2 regions of the Macrococcus sp. CoH-51_TC_04 genome follow, and region 1 is predicted to be linked to the other one. Evidence: riboswitches for the same ligand, from Rfam matches in the RefSeq annotation. Region 1 holds a riboswitch; the other holds the start of a gene.
What was found. A riboswitch is a leader RNA that binds a small molecule or an ion and turns the genes downstream of it on or off. The one in region 1 is predicted to bind thiamine pyrophosphate.
Positions count from the first base shown of each region.

Region 1 (6,319 bases):
ATGATTAAATATTGAAGCGTAATATCCATATTCTGCTTGATTAATCCTTCATTAATAATGAGCGATAATATAATCGGTAAACTGAGTTCAACCGCCAGTTCTAATAGCATTAGTATGAGCGCTATAACAATCCATAAGCGATATGGTATTGTAAACTTTAATATCTCTTTCAATAGAACCCCTCCCATTTTGTTTATTTTATACTATTATACATATCGGTTTCCGAAATGTATAATTTATGCTCTATTCCATCGCAACTTTTTTTAAAATAAAGTATAATTAATAATTATTTGGAGAAACGAGGTTTAACCATGTCATTTATCAGTCAACTTATGGATTTTATTTTACATATTGACGAACATCTAGTGAATATCGTTAAAGAATATGGAACATTGACTTATGCAATCTTATTTTCAATCGTCTTCGTAGAAACAGGACTTGTGATTATGCCATTCTTACCTGGAGACTCAATGCTTTTTGCAGCTGGTGCACTCGCCCCTCAAGGCGCATTAAATATCTGGATATTATTTATCGTGTTGTTTGCTGCAGCTGTAATCGGTGACACGGTTAATTATCACATCGGTAAATTTCTTGGACTTGGTGTCTATAATCATCCTAAACTCGGTAAATTCATTAAGAAGGAACACCTTGATAAAGCAGAGGATTTCTTTAATACTCATGGTGGTAAAACAATTGCAATTGCCCGCTTTATGCCCTTTATCAGAACTTTTATACCGTTTGTAGCTGGTGCCAGTAAGATGAAGTATGGTTACTTTATTACGTATAATATTATCGGTGCAGTTCTGTGGGTTGGTATATGCCTACTTGCAGGTTACTTCTTCGGGAATATAAAGATCGTTAAAGACAACTTTGAAATCGTATTAATTTTAATTATATTAGTATCAGTGCTCCCTGCCGTCTTTAGCTTCTTACAATCCTACTCCGTCAGAAGAAAGATGAAAAGAAATGAAGACAGAAAAAAATATTAATGCATCCCCATTAATATTAATAACCGAATGTGAGTCAATCTCACATTCGGTTATTTTAATAATTGAATAATTTGTGCTTTTAATTCTGCGATTTGCGAAACAGATAAATCCTGGTTCACATCTATCGATCTGACTATCGTAGCAGGTTTCTGATTTAAAACGAGTATACGATTACTCATCTTAATTGCTTCATCAATACTATGTGTAATCATCAGCACCGTTTTATCACTCTCCAATAATAAAGACCTCAACCAGATCTGCATATCATTACGTGTTATTTCATCCAATGCTGAAAATGGTTCATCCAGTAACAGTAATTGATGTTCTGTATTTAATGCACGTAGGAATGAAACACGCTGCTTCATTCCCCCAGAAAGCTCATTGGGGTATCTATCTTTAATGGAAGTGAAGCCTGCTCTTTCTAACAATTGTTCTGATTTATTCACGCTATCATTCGCACTGATCTCTGTTGCGAGGTTAATGTTTTGTATCACTGTACGCCATGGCATCAGTGAGTGTGTCTGAGGCATAAAGGACACATGTCCTGTTTTCCCATTGATACGTTCCCCTTGCAATAAGCACTCGCCACTTGAAGGGATGAGTAATCCGCCGATAATATTTAATATCGTACTCTTACCGCTGCCACTCGGGCCGATCAATGCAACAATCTCACCTTTATTCAGTTCTAGGTTAATATTATTAATTACAATATCTTTATCGTAACGATGCATAATATCGTTAAGTTGAATAATAGGAATCATCGTTGCCACCTCAATACAATACGCTGAATAATATATATAACAAGATAAATGACCATAGCAAAGATAATGATCCAGACAATTGCTACAAACACCTGATCTACTTGAAATGCACGCTGAGCTATAAGCATAAATTTACCTAAACCTTTATCACTGCCAAGCCATTCAGAAATGATTGCACCCATTACTGAGTATGTGCCAGCAATCTTTAATCCATTAAAGAAATAAGGCATACTATTTGGCCATTCAAGCTTTTTGAAACGTTCAAGACGCGTTGCCCCCATCATCTTCATATATTTCTCTAATTCTTTATCTGTCTCATTAAATCCTTCAAGTAAGCTCACAGTTATCGGAAAGAAACACACAAGTGTTATCACGATAAGTTTCGGCAATATTCCAAATCCGAACCAAATGACTAGTAGTGGTGCAATGACGATAACGGGTACATTCTGACTCATTATGAGCAATGGATAGACATACTCATGCAGCCCAGGGATTAAACGTAATAGTACGGCTACAGTAATACCGCATAATACCGAGCAAATAATGCCTAATATAACGAGTAATAGAGTCGGATATAAATGCACATGATATGTGTTAAAGTCATTAAAGAAGCTGATAAATATTACGCTTGGCGCAGGTAACGTATATGCATCAACTTGTAGTAACCGAACGAGCAGTTCCCAAAAATAAAGTAGTACTATAAAAAATAGAAAAAACTTAACATATTTCATCATCTATACTTCTGTACAAGCACATCCATCGATACTTCTTCGGCATGATAAAACTTTACTTGTGAAATAATAGATGGACACCCCATTTCACGCATCTCTTTATTCATTAATTCGATTAACTTAAGCAACTCATTCATGTTCCCCTCAATTGATGTTTCAAGCGGATTCACGATGTACTTTAAGTTTGATGCTTCAATCACTTCAATTGCGCGATCAACATATGGAATTACATCTTCACCATTTGGCGTCTTCGGAATAATTTGTATGCTCATTATTGTATCTGCCATTATTTACCCTCCACATATTCATTTGTAAATGCATCTTTAGCAATGAAGTCTTTAGTAATCACTTTGTTATCTTTCATAAACTGTCCAAAATTCTTCCAGATACGTTCTTCCTGATAGCCCCAGTATTTCGCATCATCCTGATATTTAGGTGACAAATATTTTTGTGATGCATATACGAGCTTTTCTTGTTTTTTAAGTTCTGGAACAGACTTCATCAAAATATCTGCACTCTCTTTGTCATGTTTAATTGAATACTCATAACCTTCTTTAAGTGCGGTCATAAATTTCTTAGCTGTCTCACCATTTGATTTTAAATACTTTTCATTTGCAATAACGACAGGTGTGTAATAATCCAGATTTTTATCGTAATCAATTAAATACTGCATATTTACATCGATATTACGTGTTTCTGCTTCGATTCCAGTCCATCCATAATAAACCCATGCGAAATCGATATTCTTCTTAGATGCAGTAAAGAAATCAGTATTTCCCATATTGATAATTTTAGTGTCTTTCACTGATGCTCCGTCTTTTTTCATAACTGCATCAATCATTGGCTGTTCAATCGGTGCACCCCATCCACCGTATGTTTTCCCTGCATAATCTTTCGGTGATTTAATATTCTTATCTTTCAAGCTCATAAATCCACTCGTATTATGCTGGATAATTGCTCCAATCGATTTCACTGGAATGCCTTCAGAACGTGATTGCGTCACTGTTTCCTGTGCACTAATTCCGAACTGAACATCTTTTTTGTTTGCTGCGATAAGCTGATCGGCATTCACTTCACCAGGTGTCTTAATTTCAACATCTAAACCCTGTTTGTCAAAGTAACCTTTCTCTTGTGCTACATATAGTCCTGTATGATTTGTATTCGGCGTCCAGTCCAGCATAATCGTCACTTTTTCTTTCTTATCTTCCTTACCTTTATCGGCTGACTGATCTCCACAGCCTGCTAGTAAAATGACACAACTCGCACTTAACAATAACTTTTTATTCATATTAGCCTCCAAAAAAACACAACCTGATTGCAGGTTGTGTCAGTTGACACTTCCCTACGCTGGTATAATCCAGATCAGGTATATAAGGGTTTAGGACGAATCCAATCTCAGAATAACTCCCCTAGTGTTTAAAAATTTATATTATTTTGTACTGTTTTAGTATAACAGCTTTATTATAAATAAGGTACAGATACTTAGTTTTTATTTGAACTGAGCCATTAAAGCATCAAATTCCTCTTGTTTAATATTTAGATCTGCTTTTGTTAAGTTCTCACTGTAGCCATCAATTTGTGATTCGTACGTCGGTGCATCGGTATCCTGATACACGATACCTGTAACAAGCCCATCTTGTTCGTGTACTGTATTGATCGCCAGCTGTTTATTGGTATGATCATAATCTTCAATATCAGCAAGTTTCGTCAAATTTTCTTTAAACCAGTCATACGTATTTACTTTGTTGTATGTGACACACGGAGAAAATACATTGACGAATGAGAATCCTTTATGATTAACTGCCGCTTCAATAATTGATGTTAAATCTTTTATATCACTAGAAAAGCTTTGTGCGACAAAAGTTGCGCCACTTGCAAGTGCAAGTTCAAGCGGAGAAAGATGCTTCTCAATCGAGCCTTTTGGCGTTGTCTTAGTGACAAATCCATGTGCTGAACTTGGTGATGTCTGTCCTTTAGTCAGTCCATAAATTTGATTATCCATTACAATATACGTGATATCAATATTTCTACGTAGCGCATGAATCGTATGCCCCATACCAATCGCAAAACCATCACCATCTCCACCGGAAGCGATAACTGTAAGCTCCTGGTTTGCCATCTTCACACCTTGTGCCATCGGTAATGCTCGACCATGGATCGAATGCACACCATATGAATTTACGTATCCAGACAGACGTCCAGAACAGCCGATACCTGTTATTAACGCGAGCTGTTCTGGTTCTAAGCCGATGTTCGCACATGCTTTTTGTATCGCCGCTTGTACTGAGAAGTCCCCACAGCCAGGACACCAGTTCGGTTTCACATTATTTCTGAAATCTTTAAATGTTGCCATCTATATTAACTCCTTTAATGTTGCGTTGATTTTCTCTTCAATTTCGTGAGGTAAGTAAGGTGTACCATCATACTTACTCATCTGAATCATCTTACCTTGATGATTCGTATTCATCTTGATAATCTGTCCAAGTTGTCCGTTAAAGTTATGTTCAACAACAATCACTTTCTTCACTTTATCTATCGCTTGCTGAACCTCTTCTGTCGGAAACGGATGAAGTTGTTTCATATGCAGATGGTTTACCTTTCCTTCTACACGATGGATTGCTTCATCAATCGCTCCATACGTTGAAATATAACCAATCACTAACACATCTGCATCTTCATGATACGTATTGTATACAACAGGTTCAGTAATCTTCAGCTGTTCTAATTTACGCATACGTTTTTCCATCTGCTTTGCACGGTTTACGGGAGATTCGCTCGGCTTTCCTTCTTCGTTATGTTCAACACCTGTAACGTGATGGATACCGTTTTTCACACCAGGAATCGTACGTGGTGAAATGCCATTATCTGTTACCGCATAGCGTTTGAAGTATGCTTTATCCTCCGTTGGTTCAACTTCAGTAACAAGTGAACCACGATCAATATTAATCTTATTATAATCAAGTACAGGAACAGTCTGTTTCCCTAAAGAAAGCTGTAAATCACTTAAAATAATAACCGGACATTGATATACTTCCGCTAGATTAAATGCCTCGTTCGTTAAGTAGAAGGCATCTTCAGCAGTTGTTGGTGCAAGGACAATCTTTGGAATCTCGCCATGCGTTCCGTAGATCATCTGCATTAAGTCTGACTGCTCCTGTTTCGTTGGCAATCCTGTAGATGGACCTCCGCGCATCGTATTTACGATGACTAACGGCTGTTCAGTCATACCACTCAGTCCAATCGCTTCCATCATTAACGATAGTCCTGGACCACTTGATGCAGTAAATGCACGTACGCCCGCATAGTTTACGCCTATTGCCATAACTGCTGCAGCTATCTCATCTTCTGTCTGAATTACAGTCCCACCAAAGCGTGGTAATTTATCAATCATATATTCCATAATTTCACTCGCTGGTGTAATTGGGTATGCAGCCATAAAACGTGCTCCACCTGCTAATGCGCCAAGTGAAATTGCTTCATTACCAATCATAAATAAATGTCCTTCTTCGGTTGAAGGTTCTAATTTATAATCCACAGTAAGTTCTGAATGACTTTCAATTTCTGCATAACCTTTGTGTAGCGCTTCTTTATTTAATGTACAGATCTTTTCACCTTTTTTAGCAAACAGGTCATCCACTAAAACTTCGAAGTGCTTTAGGTCAGCGCCTATAAGATTCGCTGTAGCACCGACCGCCACCATATTCTTCATCAATGCCGTACCAAGTTCTTTTGCAATTTCAGTGAATCCCATACTAATAAATGCGCCATTGTAATCCTCTGGTGCAACAGGATCAAACTTACTATCTGCTAGTATTATACCTTCAGCCGTCAGTTCATG
Region 1 is NZ_JBVGOY010000001.1:175,396-181,714, reverse strand. Features, by position in the region: gene ACZ2V4_RS00860 (ABC transporter ATP-binding protein) at 1-173, opposite strand, end outside; gene ACZ2V4_RS00855 (DedA family protein) at 312-989, shown strand; gene ACZ2V4_RS00850 (ABC transporter ATP-binding protein) at 1,040-1,750, opposite strand; gene ACZ2V4_RS00845 (ABC transporter permease) at 1,747-2,481, opposite strand; gene ACZ2V4_RS00840 (thiamine-binding protein) at 2,481-2,768, opposite strand; gene ACZ2V4_RS00835 (ABC transporter substrate-binding protein) at 2,768-3,769, opposite strand; TPP riboswitch at 3,804-3,902, opposite strand; gene ACZ2V4_RS00830 (2-oxoacid:ferredoxin oxidoreductase subunit beta) at 3,971-4,834, opposite strand; gene ACZ2V4_RS00825 (2-oxoacid:acceptor oxidoreductase subunit alpha) at 4,835-6,319, opposite strand, start outside.

Region 2 (6,319 bases), on a different contig from region 1:
GTATAAGGGTGGTGCTTTTATATATGAATAAACTGCGCTCCGATTCACAGCAAATTCTAAGAGTAAATTTCACTACCTTGTGCTTTGAATTTATCAGCCATTTCCTGCATTCCTTTATCTTTACGTAAATCATGAGAAATACGCATCGAACAGAATTTAGGTCCGCACATACTACAGAAGTGTGCGACTTTCGCCGCTTCAGCAGGTAGTGTTTCATCATGATATTCCTTCGCACGTTCTGGATCTAGTGACAAATTAAACTGATCGATCCAGCGAAATTCAAAGCGTGCCTTACTAATAGCATTATCTCGTTCATCAGCACCTGGTAAGCCTTTCGCAAGATCCGCTGCATGTGCAGCAATCTTATATGTTACAACACCTGTTCTTACATCATCTTTATTCGGTAGTCCGAGATGTTCTTTCGGTGTAACATAGCATAGCATCGCTGTTCCGTATGAACCGATGTTTGCAGCGCCAATCGCTGATGTAATATGGTCATATGCAGGTGCAATATCTGTCGTCAATGGTCCTAACGTATAGAATGGTGCTTCATTACAATAGAAATCTGCAAGTTCCTGATTCTCTTTGATCTTATGAAGCGGCACATGTCCTGGTCCTTCTATCATCACTTGAACGTCATGTGCCCAGGCAACCTTTGTTAGTTCACCAAGCGTCTTCAGTTCCGCCAACTGACTTTCATCGTTCGCATCATAAATTGAACCTGGTCTTAAACCATCACCAAGTGATACAGCAATGTCATAATTCTTTAAGATTTCACAAATTTCTTCAAAGTGTGTGTATAAGAAGCTTTCTTCATGATGAGCTAAACACCACTGTGCCATAATCGAACCTCCACGTGACACGATACCAGTCAGACGATTTACTGTCATCGGCACATACCTTAACAATACACCCGCATGAATTGTAAAGTAGTCTACGCCTTGTTCAGCTTGTTCAATCAACGTATCTCGATACACTTCCCACGTTAAATCTTCAGCAATGCCATCCACTTTTTCTAATGCTTGATAAATAGGTACTGTTCCAACAGGTACCGGTGAATTTCTGAGTAAATATTCACGTGTCGCATGAATATTCTTACCTGTAGATAAATCCATAATCGTATCGGCTCCCCAATGTGTCGCCCACACCATCTTTTCAATCTCATCTTCGATAGATGATGATACTGCAGAGTTTCCGATATTCGCATTAACCTTCACTTTAAAGTTCTTACCAATAATCATCGGTTCAGATTCTGGATGATTAATATTGTTCGGAATAATTGCTCGCCCTCTTGCAATCTCACTACGTACAAATTCAGGGTCGACGTTCTCACGAATCGCGACAAATTTCATCTCTTTCGTAATGATTCCTTGCTTTGCATAATGCATCTGTGTCACGTTTTTGCCATCACGCGCACGTTTTGGATCATACTTAAATGGCGTCTCTACAAACTTATTATGCGTGATATCTTTAAAACCATTATCAACCGCAAGTACTCTGCGTCCTGTATATTGTTCTACATCGTCACGGCTATCAATCCATCGTTCACGTAATTTAGGAATACCGCGCTCAACATCAATATTATATGCATCATCATGATAAACACCACCCGTATCGTAGACAACAACTGGTGCATTGGAAGTAGTGCCTTGATCTGTCACAGTATCGGTTAATGTAATTTCACGGAAAGGTACTTTAATATCCGTATCCTCGCCCTTACCCGCTCTAAAGATTCTCTTACTTGCTGGAAATGACTTCTTCAAATTTACCATACAAAAAAACCTCCTAGTTAGATTCATTACTAGGAGGTGAAGTTTCACGACAAAAAAATATCATAAGTATACACGCTCGCTTCCCTACGCTGGTATTAACCAAACAGGTTCAAAGAGTCAAGGATATTCCTTTCTCAGCTCATAAGAGCTCCCCTAGCAATCGTCTTATTAAGTTGTACACATAAACAATATCACTGATTTGTTCATGTTGCAAATATTAATTAAACCAGCTACGCACGAGCTTCTCTACTTCTTTCGTTTCATCGATCAATGATTTCATCATATCGATATCAGCTTTATCACCAAGAAGATCTTCAACGGCTTTTGTATCCAATACACGTTTCACTGCATCTGCAATGAAAGGCTCTTCTGTATGTGTAGCTTGCGCGTTGCTTGTCTGTTCATTGCTTTCAGTATGCACATCTTCTGCAAATTTCGATTCTAATTGCTTAGGGTTATTAAATGCCTCAATAACCTCCATCAGTGCAATACGCAGATCATTATATTCTTTGATATTCTTAAGATCATTCAAACGTTGTTTCACTTGTTCATTCTGCTTTAAATATTTCACTGATTGAACGGCACCAAAACCAACTGCACCGACAACGATTCCACGTTTAATCCATTTGTTCATCGTAATTCCTCCATTAAGTCAATTACCTTTATTATACGTTAAGTCGCTGAATTATACATCTTTTGTGCATGTTCAAAATAATATAGAGAGGGCTATGCCCTCTCTATCTACAATATCAGCAAATATGGATGCTCGATAAATGTTTTAATACGACTCAAGAATTCCGCTCCATCTGCACCATCTATAACTTGATGATCAATAGTGAGACTCAGAGGTAACATCTTTTTCTCATACGGTTTGCCGTCTTTTAATGCTACTTCACTTTGTAATGAACCAACCCCTAGTATCCCAACTTCCGGTGCGTTAAGTACCGGTGTAAAGTATTCTATACCGCCTGCACCGATATTTGTGATGGTAAATGTTCCATCCTTCATTGCACCTTGAGACAACTCTCCATTTCTCGCCGCAGCAGATAAAGTTTCGATGGCACTTGAAATTTCACCTATAGATTTACTTTCAGCGTTATGGATCACTGGAACCATCAGTCCATCTTCCAGACTTGTTGCAATTCCAATATTCACATCTTTATGATGGTATAACTTCTCATCACTGTAAGTTGCATTCATTCTTGCATCATCTTTAAGTACTAATGCAACGGCTTTTGTAATCAGTGCGGTAACTGTTACTTTAATATCTAATTCATTGTTGCTAACCTCTTTTTTTAACTTCTTATTAAATTTCAGCAACGCATCTGCTTCTACTTTTTGGTGCAACGTTAATTGTGCGGTTGACTGTAAACTATGCATCATGTTGTCAGCAATCGCACGTCTCATATTCGATAATGGCTTGGCTTCTGCCGTTACTTGAGTAGCTTCAGTAGACTCAGTCGTCGAACTTACTTTTACGTGATCAATTGCTTTTTCTATATCCTTCTTTGTAATTCTGCCATTACCGCCAGTCCCTGTAACCTCTTCAATTGAGATGTCATTGCTTTCAGCTATTCTACGGGCAAGTGGGGTAATAAAGATTCGGTTGCTTTCAGAGTTACTTTGTGATGTAGGAGTGTCCTCATCGCGTGCTTTCTTATTCAATTCATCCTCATGACTTCTATTAAAGCTAGGAGATTTCTCGGCCGCATCCTTTATTGCGGCTCTTTCATTCGTTTCTTCACCTGATTCACTTATCGCTTCATCATCAGTCGATTGATTTGAACGTTCAGGAGACTGGTTATCCTCTAATGAGTCTCCAACCAATCCCATCTGTTCTCCAACTTTAGCTCTGCCTCCAGCTTCCACTGTAATTTCTGTTAAAATCCCATCTTCAGGTGCTTCAACATCTAAAGTTAGTTTTTCAGAAGCAATCATACAGACCGCTTCACCCTTTTTCACTTCATCTCCGACTGATTTGTACCACTCATCTATAGTACCTTCTGTCATTGTCATTCCTAATTTCGGCATATTTATTCTTGAACTCATGAATCACACCTCACTTTCTTAAGTCTTGAATTATTTCATCTGCTTCTTCTAGAACACGTTCTTTACTTGGAATATATAGTTTCTCTAAATTTGATGCAAATGGCACTGGTGTCGCAGGTGCAGTAATTACTTTGACAGGTCCGTCTAAATAATCAAAAGCTTTATCGCCGACGACAGCTGAAATACTGTGCCCTGTACTACTCTGAGGATTTGCTTCATCAATCACGATAAGGCGGTTCGTTTTCTTCACGGAGTTAAGTACTGTTTCTTGATCCCATGGAGAAACAGTAACTAAATCAATAACTTCGACTGAAATATCTGCAGCTTCCAGTTCATCTGCAACTTCTAGAGCAATTTGGACCATCTTACCGATTGCAACAATCGACAAGTCTTCTCCTTCTCTAATAATCTTCGCTTTACCAATTTCCACTGTATAATATTCTTCAGGCACATCACCTTTCATGCCATATAAAGTTTTATCTTCAGAAAATACGACGAGGTTATCATCTTCTACTGCAGCTAAAAGTAAGCCTTTCGCATCATAAGGATTTGATGGCACCACAACTTTTATTCCAGGTATCGCACCAAACATTCCGTATAATGATTGACTGTGCTGAGCAGCAGCAGAAGCGCCTGCACCATGAACGGTTCTCAAAGTCATCGGAATCTTAGCTTTGCCACCAAACATATAACGCATCTTTGACCCTTGGTTCAGAAGTGCATCGAACGCATATCCGATGAAATCATTAAACATCAGTTCAACAATCGGTCTCAGCCCTGTAGCTGCTGCACCAACTCCTGCACCCACATAGTTCTGTTCTGCAATTGGTGTATCAATAACCCTCTCACGTCCATACTTACCAACAATACCTTTCGTTAAACCGAATACACCTCCCCAAGCTTCATCGCCTTCAAGATGTTCAATCGTATTCCCACCGGCAACGTCTTCACCTAACAGAATCACTGTATCATCTTTCTCCATCGCTTGATCAATGGCTTCAGTTACTGCAGCCATATAAGTAATTTCTCTACTCATTATTATTCCTCCTTAATCTGCATAAACATCTTCAAGTAAAGATGCTTCATCTGGTAATGGACTATTTTCTGCAAATTCAACCGCTTCTTTTATTAACGCTTTTGCTTCGTCTTCAATTTTTTTGGCTTCCTCTTCAGTAAACCACTGCGCTTCAAGTGCCTTATCTTTAAAAATCGTAATCGGATCTACTTCACGTAATTCATCTTTATCCGATTTATAACTTTGGTTATCTCCTTCAAAATGTCCATAATTTCTATATGTTTTACATTCAATCAATGTTGGGCCTTCACCTGCTTTTGCTCTTTTCACCGCTTCTATCATTTTTTCATTGACAGCAGTTACATCTTTACCATCCACTAGATGACCCGGCATATTATATGCTGACGCTCTTTCTGCAATTGTTTCTGAAGCAGAAGCATAACTATGGGGGGTTGCTTCGCCAAATCCATTATTTTCACAGATAAAGATAACAGGTAAGTTTAAAATCGATGCGAAGTTAAGCCCTTCATGGAAAGTACCTTCGTTAGATGCACCATCTCCAAAGAAACATACTGCAACAGCATCTTGCTTTAACGTTTTTATCGATAATGCTGCACCATTTGCTAATGGGAATCCTGCACCTACAATACCATTTGCACCCAGTATTCCTTTTTCAACTTCAGCAATATGCATAGACCCCCCTTTCCCTTTGTTCAGGCCATCTTTGCGTCCAAATATTTCCGCCATCATTCCGAGAATATCACAGTCTTTTGCAATCGCATGACCATGTCCTCTGTGTGTACTCGTGATGTAGTCATCATCCGTTAATTCTGCACAAGCGCCTACTGCTACTGCTTCTTCACCGGCATACAAGTGAACAAATCCAGGGATTTCCCCTGTTAAGAATATTCTATGCACTTCATCCTCAAATTCACGGATTTCATTCATTTTACGATAAACCCATAATGCTTTTTCTTTTTCCATAATTAACTCCTCCTACTTAAGGTTTATGAATTGCTAAATCAAAATAATCTAGACTCGCTTCTCCAATAGATTCTGAAACTGTTGGATGTGCAAATATTTGATCTTTCATTTCAAATACCGTACCTTCTGATTCTTTCACTGCGAGTATGGTACTGATTAATTCGGTCGCATGCGGACCACAGATGACAGCCCCTAGAATTTCTCCATACTTTTGCTCACTGATAATCTTTACAAAGCCCTGCGTATCGCCATAAGCCATTGCTTTACCATTTCCTGAGAGATCATATTGATAAACATGTGCATCAAAGCCTTGGTTAAGTGCTGTTTCTAAATCCATACCAAATGAAGCTATTTCTGGTGTCGTATAGACACATCGCGGTACTGCGTTACTATCACCAGATTTAAATGGTTCTTTACAGATATGGGCTGCTGCAATGGTACCTTCATGGCTAGCTACATGTGCTAACTGCAATCCTGGTACGATATCTCCAATTGCATA
Region 2 is NZ_JBVGOY010000007.1:81-6,399, forward strand. Features, by position in the region: gene thiC (phosphomethylpyrimidine synthase ThiC) at 57-1,772, opposite strand; TPP riboswitch at 1,837-1,937, opposite strand; gene ACZ2V4_RS07545 (hypothetical protein) at 1,990-2,406, opposite strand; gene ACZ2V4_RS07550 (dihydrolipoamide acetyltransferase family protein) at 2,514-3,821, opposite strand; gene ACZ2V4_RS07555 (alpha-ketoacid dehydrogenase subunit beta) at 3,832-4,863, opposite strand; gene ACZ2V4_RS07560 (thiamine pyrophosphate-dependent dehydrogenase E1 component subunit alpha) at 4,870-5,820, opposite strand; gene lpdA (dihydrolipoyl dehydrogenase) at 5,837-6,319, opposite strand, start outside.
Region 2: linked by a shared signal. The riboswitch ahead of thiC (phosphomethylpyrimidine synthase ThiC) and the one ahead of ACZ2V4_RS00835 (ABC transporter substrate-binding protein) in region 1 are both predicted to bind thiamine pyrophosphate.